One region of the Burkholderia sp. AU33423 genome, then DNA from elsewhere that is predicted to be linked to it. Evidence: predicted binding sites of a transcription regulator. Region 1 holds the regulator's gene; the other holds the start of a gene.
What was found. The regulator FliA, encoded in region 1, starts transcription of late flagellar genes. The targets are predictions, from matches to a motif close to CTAAAGTTTNNNNNNNNNNNGCCGNTA.

Region 1 (7,983 bases):
GAAGTTCGACCGCCTGAACCCGATCTCGGGCCTCGGCCGGATCTTCTCGATCCAGGGGCCGATCCAGCTCGGGATGTCGTTCGCGAAGACGCTGGTCGTCGGCGGCATCGGCGGCATCGCGATCTGGCGCAGCAAGGACGAGCTGCTCGCCCTCGCGACGCAGCCGCTCGGCGTGGCGCTGCCCGATGCGCTGCACCTGATCGCCGTGTGCTGCGGCACGACGGTCGCCGGGATGCTGGTGGTGGCCGCACTCGATGTGCCTTACCAAATCTGGCAGTACGACAAGAAGTTGCGCATGACGAAGGAAGAAGTGAAGCGCGAGCATCGCGAGAACGAAGGCGATCCGCACGTGAAGGGGCGGATTCGCCAGCAGCAGCGCGCGATCGCGCGCCGCCGGATGATGGCGGCCGTGCCGAAGGCCGACGTGGTCGTGACGAACCCGACGCACTTCGCCGTCGCGCTGCAATACACGGACGGCGAGATGCGCGCGCCGAAGGTGGTCGCGAAGGGCGTGAACCTCGTCGCCGCGCGCATCCGCGAACTCGCGGCGGAACACAACGTGCCGCTGCTCGAAGCGCCGCCGCTCGCGCGTGCGCTGTATCACAACGTCGAACTCGAACGCGAGATTCCCGGCTCGCTGTACTCGGCCGTCGCCGAAGTGCTCGCGTGGGTCTACCAGCTCAAGCGCTTCCGTTCGGAAGGCGGCGCGTTCCCGGCGATGCCGGTCGATCTGGAGGTGCCGGCCGAACTCGACAAGGGGACGTCGGTCGCCGCCGACGACGAACGTGAAGAAGCCGAGGACACCCTCGGCAAGCAAGGGACCGCAGCATGAGCACCCCGACCACCGGCCTGTTCGCGAAGCGCCCGAACCCGTTCGCGGGCACGAACCTGCGCGCGCTCGCGGGCCCGATCCTCATCTGCATGATCCTGGGGATGATGATCCTGCCGCTGCCGCCGATGCTGCTGGATCTGCTGTTCACGTTCAACATCGCGCTGTCCGTGATGGTGCTGCTCGTCAGCATGTACACGATGAAGCCGCTCGACTTCGCGGCGTTCCCGAGCGTGCTGCTGTTCTCGACGCTGTTGCGCCTGTCGCTGAACGTCGCATCGACGCGCGTCGTGCTGCTCGAAGGCCACACGGGCCCGGACGCGGCCGGCCAGGTGATCGAGGCGTTCGGCCACTTCCTGGTCGGCGGCAACTTCGCGGTCGGCATCGTCGTGTTCGTGATCCTGATGATCATCAACTTCATGGTGATCACGAAGGGCGCGGGGCGGATCGCCGAAGTGTCCGCGCGCTTCACGCTCGACGCGATGCCCGGCAAGCAGATGGCGATCGACGCCGACCTGAACGCGGGCCTCATCAACGAAGAGCAGGCGCGCAAGCGCCGCCTGGCCGTGTCGCAGGAAGCCGAGTTCTACGGGTCGATGGACGGCGCGTCGAAGTTCGTGCGCGGCGATGCGATCGCCGGCCTGATCATCATGGCGATCAACGTGATCGGCGGGCTGATCGTCGGGATGGTCCAGCACGACATGACGTTCGCGGCCGCCGGCACCAACTACACGCTGCTGACGATCGGCGACGGCCTCGTCGCGCAGATCCCGTCGCTCGTGATCTCGACCGCGGCCGGCGTGATCGTGTCGCGCGTCGCGACCGACGAGGACATCGGCACGCAGATCACCGGCCAGCTGTTCACGAACCCGCGCGTGCTGAACATCACCGGCGCGATCATCGTGCTGATGGGCCTGATCCCGGGCATGCCGCACTTCGCGTTCCTCGCACTCGGCGGCGGCGCGATCTGGCTGGCCCGCACGCAGACCAAGCGCGCGGCGGCCCGCAAGGCGGCCGGCGACCTGACCGACATCGCGCCGCCCGCAGCGCTGCCGTCGGACAGCCACGAGGCGACCTGGGACGACGTGCAACTGATCGACCCGCTCGGGCTGGAAGTCGGCTACCGCCTGATCCCGCTCGTCGACAAGAACAGCGACGGCGAACTCCTCAAGCGCATCAAGAGCATCCGCAAGAAATTCGCGCAGGAAATCGGCTTCCTGCCGCCGGTCATCCATATCCGCGACAACCTCGAGCTGCGACCGAACGCGTACCGGATCGCGCTGAAGGGCGTCGAGATCGGCGTCGGCGAAGTGTTCCCGGGCCAGTGGCTCGCGATCAACCCCGGCCAGGTGACTGCCGCGCTGCCCGGCGCCGTCACGCAGGATCCCGCGTTCGGGCTGCCGGCCGTGTGGATCGACGTCGCGATGCGCGAACAGGCGCAGGTGTACGGCTACACGGTGGTCGACGCGAGCACGGTCGTCGCGACGCACCTGAACCATCTGGTCGTCCAGCACGCGGCCGAGCTGCTCGGCCGCCAGGAAGTGCAGTCGCTCGTCGAGCGCACCGGCAAGGATGCGCCGTCGCTCGTCGAGGACCTCGTGCCGAAGACGATCTCGCTCACCACGCTGCAGAAAGTGCTGCAGAACCTGCTCGAGGAAGGCGTGCCGATCCGCGACATGCGCACGATCCTCGAAGCGGTGTCCGAACACGCGGGCCGCGGCGATGCGTTCGAGATCACGGCCGCGGTGCGGCTGTCGCTCGGCCGCGCGATCACGCAGCAGTGGTATCCGGGCGCCGGCGAGATGCAGGTGATGGGTCTCGACTCGAATCTCGAGCGCGTGCTGTCGCAGGCGCTCGCCACCGGCGCGAACCCGGGCCTCGAACCCGGCCTCGCGCACAACCTTCTGACCGGCACGCAACAGGCGATGCTGCGTCAACAGAATCTCGGGCTGCCGCCCGTGCTGCTGGTGCAGCACGCGCTGCGCGCGATGCTCGCGCGTTTCCTGCGCCGCAGCCTGCCGCAATTGAAAGTGCTGTCGTATGCCGAAGTGCCGGACACACGCACGATCAAAGTCGTTAACGTCATCGGGGGTTCCGCTTGAACATTCGCAAATTCACCGGCGCAACGAGCCGCGACGCACTTCGTCTGGTGCGCGAGGCGCTCGGCGCCGACGCGGTCGTGCTGTCGAACCGCACGCTCGATGACGGCAGCGTGGAAATCGTCGCCCTGGCAGATTCGGACCTGGCCGCCGTGACGCCGCCGGCCGCGGCGCGTCCGCGCATCGCCGCGTCGCGCACGCCGGAATCCGTGCCGGCTGCCGCCGTGCCGGGCATCGTGTCGCGCCCGGGTGCGGCGCTGGCCCGCCCGACGGTCAATCCGTACGCAGCAGGCGAAGGCGGGCTGCCGGACGTGTTCTCGTCGGTGTTCGGTGCAAGCGCCGACGCGGACGAGGCGACGGCGCAACCTTCGGCATTCGATGAGGACGCGCCGGCTGCGGCAGCGCCGTCTTCCGCCGCTCCCACGCCGGCCGCGGCCTCCGAGCCCGCGCCGTGGCTCGTCGAGCACGCGAAGCGCCTGACGCAGCAGCGCGACGCGCTGATGGCGCGTGCGCAGGCGACGCCCGCCGCGCCGCAAGCGAGCGCGCCTGCCCCGCAGGCCGCCGCGAGCGCGACGCCGCCCAACTGGGCACGCGACATCGTGCGCGACGCCGAACGCCGGATGCCGGCCGCCGCCACCCGCGCGCCCGACACGAACACGAGCGCGATGCATGCCGCGATGGCGGCCGAGCGCACGCGCCTGTCCGCCGACGCGGCCACCGCGGTGGCCGATGCCGTGAAGTCGCGCATCGAGCGGATCGTCAACGATACGGTGATGCAGGAGCTCGGCGAACTGCGCGGGATGATGGCAGAGCAGTTCGACAGCCTGATGTGGCACGACCGCCAGCGTCGCAGCGCCGTGCACGGCGCGCTGACGAAGCACCTGTTCGCGGCCGGTTTCTCCGCGCAGCTCGTGCGGATGCTGGTCGACAACATGCCGGCCGGCGACGGCGCGCAGACCCTCGAACAGGCCGCCGAATGGGCGCGGTCGGTGCTCGCGTCGAACCTGCCGGTGCTCGACAGCGAAGATGCGCTGATGGAGCGCGGCGGCGTGTTCGCGCTGATGGGGCCGACGGGCGTCGGCAAGACGACCACCACCGCGAAGCTGGCCGCACGCTGCGTGATGCGCTTCGGCGCGAGCAAGGTCGCGCTGCTGACCACCGACAGCTACCGGATCGGCGGCCACGAGCAGCTGCGCATCTTCGGCAAGATCCTCGGCGTGCCCGTGCACGCGGTGAAGGATGCGGGCGACCTCGCGCTCGCGCTGTCCGAGCTGCGCAACAAGCACATCGTGCTGATCGACACGATCGGCATGAGCCAGCGCGACCGCGCGGTATCCGACCAGATCGCGATGCTGCACGGGGCGAATGCGCCGGTGCAGCGCCTGCTGCTGCTCAACGCGACCAGCCACGGCGACACGCTCAACGAAGTCGTGCAGGCGTACCGCAGCGCGGGCGAGCACCCGGACCTGGCCGGCTGCATCCTCACGAAGCTCGACGAGGCGACCCACCTCGGCGGCGTGCTCGACACGGTGATCCGCTACAAGCTGCCGATCCATTACGTGTCGACCGGCCAGAAAGTGCCGGAGAACCTGTACGTCGCGTCGACCAAATTCCTGCTGAAGAGCGCGTTCTGTGTACCGCGCGACGGCTCGCCCTTCGTGCCGCAAGACGAGGACATGCCGACGCTGCTTTCCGCACTGACCGCACGTTCCACCGCCGAGCTGCACGAGGTGCGATTTGGATAAACAAATCATCGACCAGGCCGAAGGGCTGCGGCGCCTGCTGGCCGGGCGCGCGTCACGCATCGTCGCGGTGGCGGGCGGGCCGGCGGGTGTCGGCTGCACGTCCACCGTCGTGAACCTGGCGGCGGCGCTCGCGTCGCTCGGCAAGGATGTGCTCGTCGTCGACGAGCGTGCCGACGTGCATTCGGCCAGCGCGACGCTGGCGGGCGCGTGGCTGCGCGACGGCGAGCGCGCGCGGGTCGCGGCCGGCTTCGGCCTGTGCGCCGCGGCGCGGCTCGCGCGCACCGGCTACACCGACGCGCAGCTGAGCGATTTCATCGACGGGCCGGCCGACATCGTCCTCGTCGACGCGCAGCTCGGCGCCGACGGTTCGTTCTCGGCGCTCGCACGCGAAGCGCACGACGTGCTGGTCGTCACGCGGGTCGCCGCGCAGGCGATCACCGAGGCGTATGCGTGCATGAAGCGGCTGCATTTTGCGCACGCGTTCGCGCAGTTCCGCGTGCTGACCAATCACGTCGGCAGCCACGCGGACGCGAAGACGGCGTTCGACAACCTCGCGGGCGTCGCGAGCCGCTACCTGACGGTGTCGATCGCCGACGCGGGCTGCGTGAGCGCCGATCCGCTCGTCGAGCATGCGCGCGAACTGACGCGTGCCGCGGTCGACGCGTTCCCGTCGTCGGCCGCCGCGCGCGATTACCGGCAGATTGCCGCCGACCTGCTGTACTGGCCGATGCGCCCGCGTCCGGGTGCGGGCCGCGCCGTGCACGCGGGCGGCAAGCCGTCGTATGAGGCGGGGGCGGCCCACGCCGCATGAGCGCCACCGGAAGGAGAGAGCCATGATGTACAACGCTCAAGGAAAGATGTCCCAGGCCGACGTGCTCGCGCAATATGCGCCGCTCGTGCGACGCCTCGGGCTGCAGCTCGTCGCGAAGATGCCGGCGAGCGTCGACCTCGACGACCTGATCCAGGCCGGCATGATCGGCCTGATGGACGCGGCCGGCCGCTACAAGGAGGACCAGGGCGCGCAGTTCGAGACCTACGCGACGCAGCGTATCCGCGGCGCGATGCTCGACGAGCTGCGCAGCAACGACTGGCTGCCGCGCAGCCTGCGCAAGACGTCGCGCGAGGTCGAGCACGCGGTGCACCAGGTCGAGCAGCATCTTGGCCGCTCGGCGAGCGAGACCGAGATCGCGCAGCACCTGAACATGCCGCTCGACGAATACCAGGGGATGCTGCAGGACCTGCACGGCAGCCAGCTGATCTATTACGAGGATTTCGACCGCGCGGCCGACGACGAACCGTTCCTCGACCGCTACCGCGTCGATCACACCGATCCGCTGTCGGCGCTGCTCGACGAGCACCTGCGCGAAGCGCTCGTCGAGGCGATCGAGCGGCTGCCGGAGCGCGAGAAGCTGCTGATGTCGCTGTACTACGAACGGGGTCTGAATCTGCGCGAGATCGGCGCGGTGCTCGAAGTGAGCGAATCGCGCGTGTGCCAGCTGCACAGCCAGGCGGTCGCGCGCCTGCGCGCACGGCTGCGCGAACAGGCGTGGGTCGGCGCGGAGTCCTGACCCTTTCCTGACGGCCGCGCGCGCCGGCGCCGCGCGCTGGTGCCGGGTGCGCGCCGTATGTGTGCATGCTTGCGCATTCCGCGCGCCGATTTGCTACAATCCTCTCCGCTTTCCGAGGAGCGTTGCGACGGACCTCCTGTGTCCGCCAGGCTCGGAAGGCTTCACCAAGCAGTCGTGCGGCACAACCGCGTCGGCCCCGCTTCCTGAACGGCGCTCACGTCACCAATCTAGAAACTTTTTAGAAAGGAGGGCGTGATGAACGCCATTATCGATTCCAAAGCTACCAACGATTACGTCGTCGCCGACATGGCGCTGGCCGGCTGGGGCCGCAAGGAACTGAACATCGCCGAGACCGAAATGCCGGGCCTCGTGCAGATCCGTGACGAATACAAGGCACAGCAACCGCTGAAGGGCGCGCGCATTGCCGGTTCGCTGCACATGACGATCCAGACGGGCGTGCTGATCGAGACGCTGAAGGCGCTCGGCGCGGACGTCCGCTGGGCCTCGTGCAACATCTTCTCGACGCAGGACCACGCCGCTGCCGCGATCGTCGAAGCCGGCACGCCGGTGTTCGCGTTCAAGGGCGAATCGCTCGACGAATACTGGGAGTTCTCGCACCGCATCTTCGAATGGCCGAACGGTGAATTCGCGAACATGATCCTGGACGACGGCGGCGACGCAACGCTGCTGCTGATCCTCGGCGCGAAGGCCGAGAAGGACCGTTCGGTGATCGCTAAGCCGACCAACGAGGAAGAAGTCGCGCTGTACAAGTCGATCGCGCAGCACCTCGACGCGGACCCGACCTGGTACTCGACGCGCCTCGCGCACATCAAGGGCGTGACCGAAGAAACCACGACCGGCGTGCACCGCCTGTACCAGATGGAAAAGGACGGCCGCCTGCCGTTCCCGGCGTTCAACGTGAACGATTCGGTCACGAAGTCGAAGTTCGACAACCTGTACGGCTGCCGTGAATCGCTGGTCGACGGCATCAAGCGTGCGACCGACGTGATGATCGCGGGCAAGGTCGCGGTCGTCGCGGGCTACGGCGACGTGGGCAAGGGCTGCGCGCAATCGCTGCGCGGCCTGGGCGCGACCGTGTGGGTCACCGAAATCGACCCGATCTGCGCACTGCAGGCGGCGATGGAAGGCTACCGCGTCGTGACGATGGAATACGCGGCCGACAAGGCCGACATCTTCGTGACGGCGACCGGCAACTACCACGTGATCAACCACGATCACATGAAGGCGATGCGCCACAACGCAATCGTCTGCAACATCGGTCACTTCGACTCGGAAATCGACGTCGCGTCGACGCGCCAGTACCAGTGGGAAAACATCAAGCCGCAGGTCGACCACATCATCTTCCCGGACGGCAAGCGCGTGATCCTGCTGGCGGAAGGCCGCCTCGTGAACCTCGGCTGCGCGACCGGCCACCCGTCGTTCGTGATGTCGAACTCGTTCGCAAACCAGACCCTCGCGCAGATCGAGCTGTTCGTGCGCGGCAACGAGTACGAGAACAAGGTGTACGTGCTGCCGAAGCACCTCGATGAAAAGGTCGCGCGCCTGCACCTGGCGCGCATCGGCGCGAACCTGTCCGTGCTGTCGGACGAGCAGGCTTCGTACATCGGTGTGCAGAAGGACGGCCCGTTCAAGCCGAACCACTACCGCTACTGATCCGCTGCGCCGCTGCCGCGGTGCCGTGCGCGCGTCGCTGGCGCGCACCCGGTACCGCGGCACGGCGC
Region 2 (7,983 bases), on a different contig from region 1:
GCCGAGCAGCACCGTGTCGGTGACGCTCATCGCCATCTGCGAGAGCTGCGCGATCGCGAGCGGCGCGGCGAGGCGCGCGGTATCGGCGGCATGACTGGACAGGGACGGCGGCGCGGCGGCCGTCCGCGTAAGACCGGAATGCGACATGGAATGGGCGCTCGCGCGGGTGCGGGCCCGCGCTATATGTATTTATTTTGAGAGACGGTTAGCTTACGGCTTTATTCGAACGGTGTCGAACGCGCGCGCCGATGGCCATGTCGCAGGCAGGGGGAACCGTCGGCCCTAGGCTTCGCGCACGGCAATGCGCGTGTCGCCGAGCAGGACGACCTGGCCCGCGCGGATCTTGCAGGTCTTGCGCAGCTCGACCGCGCCGTCGACTTTCACCGCGCCGGACGCGACGATCAGCTTCGCGGTGCCGCCGCTGTCCGCGAGGCCGGTGATCTTGAGAAGGTTGTGCAGCTCGACGTATTCGCCGGTCAGCGTGAAATCCAGATTGGGCATGACGAAGAAGGTGCGCAAAGCGCGGGAGGAATCGCCTCGCATCATACGGCACCGCGGGCCGGCGCGCGAGCGCGGTCGGCCGCCGCCCGCAGTTGTTAGGGAGTGTGAGCCATTCGTCAGCAAATGAAACGGTGGGTAACAGTCTGAGAGATTCGAGAACCGGCCGCGCGGGCCGCGGGTCTTCTGTCGTACCTGCTGCGTGTTGCGGCGGGGGACGCAACGGACCGCATCGCTGCGGTTCGGGCTCACAACTTCCTGAGGAGAATTGCCATGTCCAAGATTCGTACGATGCTGATCGGTGCCGCGTTGACGGCGTTCGCCACTTCGGCCGCATTTGCCCAGACGGGCACGGCGGTGCAGGGCGCAGCCGGTGCCGGCGTACAGGCGCAGACGCCGGCGGCAGGTGCCGGTGCCGGCATGCAGGGCGGCGCGGGCGCGAACGCGTCGGGCAATGCGGCAGGCGGCGCAACCGATGCAGTCGGCGCGGCAGCCGATGGCGCGAAGGAGTCGGCGTCGTCGGCCGTCCACTCGGCCAAGAAGCACACGAAGCATGCCGCGAAGTCGGCCAAGAGCCATGTCGGTTCGGCCAAGGCGAAGGCTGGCGAAGCGACCGAAGGCGGTGCGTCGGTCGGCGCGGAAGGCGGTGCATCGGCCCAGGGCGCCACGCAGTAAGCGGTGGCCGGCGCCGCGCGACGCTCGTCCTCGACGGCGCGTCGCGACGGTGGCCATCCGACGGCCCGGTTCGCGTGGCGCGAACCGGGCCGCTTTCATCTGTCGATGCGATCGGGCGCGCCGTTACGGCCGCCGTTGGCTTTGCCCCTGGCCCTGCTGACCCTGCGCCGGCCGTGCGGCCGTCGGGGTGAATACGCTGCGCAGCCACGCGGCGAGCCGGGCGAAGACGTCGTACGGTTCCTCGACGAAGATCTCCGGCTTCAGCAGCCGCAGGTACTCCATGATCTGCTGCGCTTCCTGCTTCTGGAACGAGCCGTGCGCGAGCCCGAGCCGCAGCAGCCCGCGTAGTTCGCCGAGCTTGTCGCGCGCGGTGCTGCCGACGCTCATCTCGCACGCGAGCTTGGCCTCGTAGACCCGTTGTCGCAGCGATTCCGCGAGCCGCCACGCAGGCGTCTGCATCAGTTCCTCGAGCGTCTGGATGTCTTGCGCCGCCCCCTTGATCTGCGAGGCGAGCGGATCGATCAGCGACGGGTCGCCCTGCGCTTCGGCGACGATCGCTTTCGCCCAGTCGCGGCAAGCCTTCGCGAGTTCGTCGGGGGTCCATTCGGAGCGCGACGCGAAGCCGAAGCCGAATTCGCCGGCCTGTCGCATCAGGATCGCGACGACGTCCGGAAATTCCTTGTCGAGCGTGCGTTTTGCCCACGCGTACTGGCCGCCCTGCAGCATCCGCTGCACCGCGTGTTCGGTCAGCGGCACCATGTTGTCGAGCAGCTTGGCGCGCAGGAAATCCTCGAACGACGGCGTCGCGAACTGCGGGTCGAGTTTCAGCGACACGCGGACGAACGCGTCGTAGTCCTTGCGCAGGGACTCGAGCGTGTCGTCCTTGAGGGAAAGGGTGATCTGGCCCATGAATCGTCTCGATGGCGGCCCGTGCAAGCCGGCGGCCGGCACGGCGCACCGGGACGGGCGCAGCGTCGACTGACCGTGCGCGCCGAGGCCGGTGGCGGGTATTCATTCCCTTTATCGGCGTGCCGGGCGGAAACTTGAGCGCGCGTGACCGAGCGTTTGCTCAGGCGGGCAGCCAGTGGGGCAGCACGACCCCTTGCCAGAAAAAGAACACCGCGAGCCCTGCCGCGATCGTCACGAGCGGGCGGCGGGTGGCGGCCGACACGAGCACGGCGGCGAGCGCGCCGACGAGCTGTGGATTGCGCCAGGTCAGCTCGGCCGCGCCGCCGTGCGGCGAGACGGCCATCGGCACGATGATCGCGGTCAGCACGGTGACGGGCACGAAGCCGAGCGCGGTCCGCACGAGCGGCGGGAAGGTCAGCCGTTCGCCGAACAGGAACAGCGTCGAGCGGATCGCGTACGTGATGACGGCCATCCCGAGAATCAGCAGCGCGTAGCTCACGATGCGGTCTCCGTGCGCGAGCCGGCGCGCGTGCGTTCGTGCAGCAACGTGAGCGCGACACCGATCGCGACGCCGGCCGCGACCGCGCCGAGCAGCCCGAGCTTGTACGGCCAGCCCTGCCAGAAGTACGCGAGCGTGCCGGCCGTCACGGCTGCCGCGAAATAGCGCAGCGTGCCGAGTTGCGGGACGACGATCGCGATGAAGGTCGCCGCCATCGCGAAATCGAGGCCAAGCGACTGCAGGCCCGGGAATGCCGCGCCGAAGCCGATGCCCGCGAGCGTCCAGACCTGCCAGTTCAGGTACATCGCGAGCCCCGAGCCGAAGAAGTAGTGGGGGCCGATCGCGCCCGGCGGAAAATGCCGGTAGTGCGCATAGGCGACCGCGAACACCTCGTCGGTCATCAGTGCGCCGAGCGTCGCACGCCAGCGCAGCGGCAGGTGTGCGACATAGGGCGCGAGCGTCGCGCTGTACAGCAGGTGACGCAGGTTCACGATCAGCGTGGTCGCGAGCACGACGACGAAGCTCGCGCTGCCCGCGATCAGGCCGAGCGCGATGAACTGCGCGGAGCCCGCGAACACGGCGAGCGACATCAGCGCGCCATGCCATGCGGCGAGCGGGCCGCCGCCCACGAGCGTGCCGAAAATCACGCCGAACGGGGCGGCGCCGATCATCATCGGGATCGTGTCGCGCGCACCGTCGAGCCATTCGTTCAATGGACGGCGGGCAGGCGATGCGGGTATCGGATTCAAAGGATGCTCCTCCATGAGCTGGAGGATAGCGGGCAGGGGGTGTGCCGGCTTGTATGTTCTTGCGCTCGCCGGATGGGCGATGCCGGCGGTATCGCGATGGCGGGTCGGACGCTGCGCGTCAGCTCGCCTGCCAGCGCCCGGGCGGCACGCCGAACATGCGTTTGAAATGCCGTGTGAAGTGGCTTTGGTCGACGAAGCCGCTGGCTGCCGCGACGTCGGCGACGGGCACGCCCGCGCGCAGCGGCGCGAGCGCGCGCTGCAAGCGCAACTGGTTGCGCCACGCATGCGGCGGCATGCCGGTCGTGCGGGTGAACAGGCGCGCCGCGTGGAACGGTGACAGGCCGGCCGCCTGCGCGACTTCGTCGAGCGTCACCGTGCACACGAGGTCGGCAGCGAGACGCTCGCGCATCGCGTCGACGCGCGGTTCGTCCGCTGCGAGCGGCGCCGGTCGCGGCAGTGCGTCGGCATGGCGCACGATCAGCGTCGACAACGCGTCGAGCATCGCCGTTTCGGCGGCGAGCGGATCGTAGATGCGCGGTGCGCCGCTCGCCGGATCATGAGCCGGCTGCCGGTGCGTCTGCAAGGGCAATGCGCGCTCGCTGCCGGCCTCCATCATCCGGTGCGCCAGCGTGAGCCGGGCCGCAAGATCGGCGTCGCGAATCACGTCGGGCGCAAACCACGGGGCATCCTGGGGGCGGCCGGCGATCGAACAGGTGAGTTCGCGAATGAATTCGACCGGCATGTAGCTGACGCGATAGCACCAGCCTTCATCGGCCGCGCGTGACCCCGTATGCACCTCGCCGGGATTGATGACGGGCACGGAGCCGGTTTCGGCGACATAGCCGCTGCCGCGATACGTGTAGCGTTCCGCACCTTCGAGAATCACGGGGATCGTGTACGCGTCGTGCCAGTGGGGTGCGAAGGTGTGATCGCGATAGGTGGCCGTGAGGAGATCCGCGTCCGGCAGCAGCGGCGTGCGCCAGTAGCGTGCGGAGTCGGGAAGGCGGGTGGCGGACATGATCGGGCGCGGAAGCGGTCGAATCGACAGTGTATCGCTCGCGCGCCCGGCAGGCGCGGGCTTTACTTGACCGGAATCGTCGTGCCGGCCGGCATCGGTACCGCAGTGACGGCGTTCTTCGGGCTGCCGCTGACGATGCGGTCGCTGTAGGTCAGGTAGACGATCGTGTTGCGCTTGACGTCGACCACGCGCACGACGTGCAGGGTCTTGAAGATGAACGACATGCGCTCGCTGAACACGTCGGTCTGCTGCTTGAGCGGCTCCTTGAAGCTGATCGGGCCGACCTGCCGGCATGCGATCGACGCTTCGCTCGGATCCTCGGCGACGCCGAGCGTGCCCTTGATTCCGCCGGTGCGGGCGCGCGACACGTAGCAGGTCACGCCGTTCACGATCGGATCGTCATACGCCTCGACGACCACGCGATCGGAGCCCGTGACGCGGAAATGGGTGTTGACGCTGCCGACTTCCTCCGCGTGCGCGAGCGGTGCCGCGGCGAATGCGGAAAGCAGGAGGGCGAAGAGGGCTGAGCGGAGGAGGCGGTGCTTCATCGACGGAACCGGATGCGAATGCGGGACAGAGACTCTAGCATGCGCGCGACCGGGCGATGAAAGCGGAATGGTGGACCGGAAAAACAAAAGGCCCGTCGAATGACGGGCCTTTTGCTATTTGGCTCCCCGACCTGGGCTCGAACCAGGGACCTACGGATTAACAGTCCGGCGCTCTACCGACTGAGCTATCGGGGAATAAATCGGTACATCTGCATGCTTGTTTGTCTACCAGCAAAAAGCCCGTCCACTTTCAACGGGCCTTTGCGCTTTTGGCTCCCCGACCTGGGCTCGAACCAGGGACCTACGGATTAACAGTCCGGCGCTCTACCGACTGAGCTATCGGGGAACAAACAACAACAGCAGAGAAACGAGATTATATGGAGCGTTGATCAGGTCGTCAACACTTTTGAGCCGCGGCGCACAAAAAAATTTCTGCGGCCGCTGCGCGATCAGCGCTCGAGCAGGTGCAGCTTGTCCTGCACGTCCTTCCACTCGTCCGCGTCGGCCGGTGCCGGCTTGGTCTTCGTGATCGACGGCCAGTCCTTCGCCAGCTCGGCGTTCAGCGCGGTGAACTGCTGCTGGTCGCCCGGAACGTCTTCTTCGGCATAGATCGCATTGGTCGGGCACTCGGCGACGCACACGGCGCAGTCGATGCACTCGTCCGGATCGATGGCGAGAAAGTTGGGACCTTCACGGAAGCAATCCACCGGGCACACATCCACGCAGTCCGTGTATTTGCACTTGATGCAGCCTTCGGTCACAACGTGAGTCATTAAAACGCTCCTGCTTGGCGGTATATATGGGGTGGCGGTTGCGCCAAAACCGGCATTGTAACTGAAGCGCAAAACCCGCATGGCGTGGTCGGCTATCCGGCTTATATCGTTTCGTGATTAGTTTATGGGGGCCTCGCAGGGGGCGCTGAAGGGGCGCGCCAGCGGCAGTGCGTGTCGCGCGTACGCCGGAACGGGCGGTGCGTCCGGAGCGGGGCGGCAGGCGGTTTCACGATGGTCCGGCCCGCATTCGGGTAACATGACCCACAGACCGGGCGGCGCGCGGTGCGCCGGCGCCGGTCACGATATTGGCGCTGCCGTCATCATGATCATCACTTCGCTGCTCGACACGGATCTCTACAAGTTCACGATGATGCAGGTCGTCCTGCATCACTTCCCCGCTGCAAGCGTCGAATACCGTTTCCGGTGCCGCACGCCGGGCGTCGATCTCGTGCCGTACATCGACGAGATTCGCGACGAGGTGCGCGGCCTGTGCTCGCTGCGCTTTTCCGACGTCGAACTCGACTACCTGCGGCGGATGCGCTTCATCAAGAGCGACTTCGTCGACTTCCTCGCGCTGTTCCACCTGAACGAGAAGTACATCTCGATCACGCCGTCGCCGAAGGGCAATGGCGAGATCGACGTCGTAATCGAGGGGCCGTGGCTGCACACGATCCTGTTCGAGATCCCGGTGCTCGCGATCGTCAACGAAGTGTATTTCCGCAATACCCAGCGCGAGCCCGACTATCGCGAAGGCCGCGAGCGGCTGCGCGAGAAGATCAAGCTGCTCGGCGCGAAGCCCGAATTCGCCGACTGCAAGATCGCCGACTACGGCACGCGCCGGCGCTTCTCGAAGGTCTGGCACGAGGAGGTCGCGCTTACGCTGCGCGACGGCCTCGGCCCGCAGTTCGCGGGCACCAGCAACGTGCTGTATGCGATGAAGCACGGCATCACGCCGCTCGGCACGATGGCGCACGAGTACCTGCAGGCCTGCCAGGCGCTCGGCCCGCGGCTGCGCGATTCGCAGATCTACGGCTTCGAGATGTGGGCGAAGGAATACCGCGGCGACCTCGGGATCGCGCTGTCGGACGTCTACGGGATGGATGCATTCCTGAACGACTTCGACATGTATTTCTGCAAGCTGTTCGACGGCGCGCGTCACGATTCGGGCGATCCGTTCGAATGGGGCGAGCGGATGCTGCGCCATTACGAGACGAACCGTTGCGACCCGCGGACCAAGGTGCTCGTGTTCTCGGACGCACTCGACATCCCGAGGGTCATGCAGTTGTACGAACGGTTCCGTGGCCGCTGCAAGCTTGCGTTCGGCGTCGGCACGAACCTCACCAACGATCTCGGCTACGTGCCGCTGCAGATCGTGATCAAGATGGTCCGCTGCAACGGCCAGCCGGTCGCGAAGCTGTCGGATTCGCCGGGCAAGAGCATGTGCGACGACAAGGCGTATCTCGCGTACCTGCGCCAGGTGTTTGGCATCGCGCAGCCGGTCGAGGAAGACGCGTCGAAGTAAGCGCCGGCCGAACGGCCAAAGCTGCGTGGCGGCGGGGGCGGCCGGTATAATCCGACGGTATCGCCCGCCAACGTCACGAGGACCGTTCATGGACACTTCCGCTGCCCGTCGCCAGATCCTCGCGCGCATTCGCGCGGCGCAGGGGCGTGCGGCCGAACCCGATGCGGCCGAGCGCGACGGTGTTTCCGACTATCTCGCCCGTCATCCGGAGGGCCCGCGTCCGCCGGCGCCGGCCGATCTCGTCGCTGCATTCGTCGACGAAGCGGTACGCCTGTCGACGACGATCGACGAAGTCGCGACGCTTGCCGACGTACCGGCCGCCGCGGCTCGTTACCTTTCCGCTCACGGCTTGCCGACGCAGGCTATCGCGTGGCGCACGCTGGCCGATTTCGACTGGGCGGGTGCGGGCCTGTCGGTCGAATGCCGCAAGCCGCGCGACGGCGATCTGGTTGGCCTCACCGGCTGCTTTTGCGCGACTGCCGAAACGGGCTCGCTGGTGCTGCTGTCCGGCCCCGACACCTATGCGTCGGCCGGCCTGCTGCCGGAAACGCACATCGCGATCGTTCCCGCGTCGCGGATCGTCGCCGGTCATGAAGACGCCTTTGCGCTGATCCGCTCTGAGCGCGGCGAATTGCCGCGCGCGGTCAACTTCGTATCGGGCCCGTCGCGCACGGGCGATATCGAGCAGACCATCGTACTGGGCGCGCACGGTCCGTACCGCGTACACGTGATCGTCGTACGGGGCGCATGACGCGCCTGCTGCATCCACTACCACTCGAACAAGGAAGTTCT

Region 2: a site for FliA is predicted at 2,195-2,221, ahead of CFB50_RS05580 (DUF4088 family protein). Genes of this name have one in related genera too.

The regions. Positions count from the first base shown of each region.
Region 1 is NZ_NKFH01000002.1:237,629-245,611, forward strand. Features, by position in the region: gene flhB (flagellar biosynthesis protein FlhB) at 1-832, shown strand, start outside; gene flhA (flagellar biosynthesis protein FlhA) at 829-2,931, shown strand; gene flhF (flagellar biosynthesis protein FlhF) at 2,928-4,673, shown strand; gene CFB50_RS01170 (nucleotide-binding protein) at 4,666-5,484, shown strand; gene CFB50_RS01175 (RNA polymerase sigma factor FliA) at 5,507-6,241, shown strand; S-adenosyl-L-homocysteine riboswitch at 6,350-6,464, shown strand; gene ahcY (adenosylhomocysteinase) at 6,497-7,915, shown strand.
Region 2 is NZ_NKFH01000004.1:616,033-624,015, forward strand. Features, by position in the region: gene norM (multidrug efflux MATE transporter NorM) at 1-147, opposite strand, end outside; gene CFB50_RS05570 (RNA-binding S4 domain-containing protein) at 283-501, opposite strand; gene CFB50_RS05575 (hypothetical protein) at 772-1,173, shown strand; gene CFB50_RS05580 (DUF4088 family protein) at 1,297-2,082, opposite strand; gene CFB50_RS05585 (AzlD domain-containing protein) at 2,243-2,581, opposite strand; gene CFB50_RS05590 (AzlC family ABC transporter permease) at 2,578-3,345, opposite strand; gene CFB50_RS05595 (AraC family transcriptional regulator) at 3,449-4,348, opposite strand; gene CFB50_RS05600 (CreA family protein) at 4,411-4,896, opposite strand; tRNA gene CFB50_RS05605 (tRNA-Asn) at 5,016-5,091, opposite strand; tRNA gene CFB50_RS05610 (tRNA-Asn) at 5,167-5,242, opposite strand; gene fdxA (ferredoxin FdxA) at 5,346-5,669, opposite strand; gene pncB (nicotinate phosphoribosyltransferase) at 5,992-7,191, shown strand; gene CFB50_RS05630 (LutC/YkgG family protein) at 7,280-7,942, shown strand.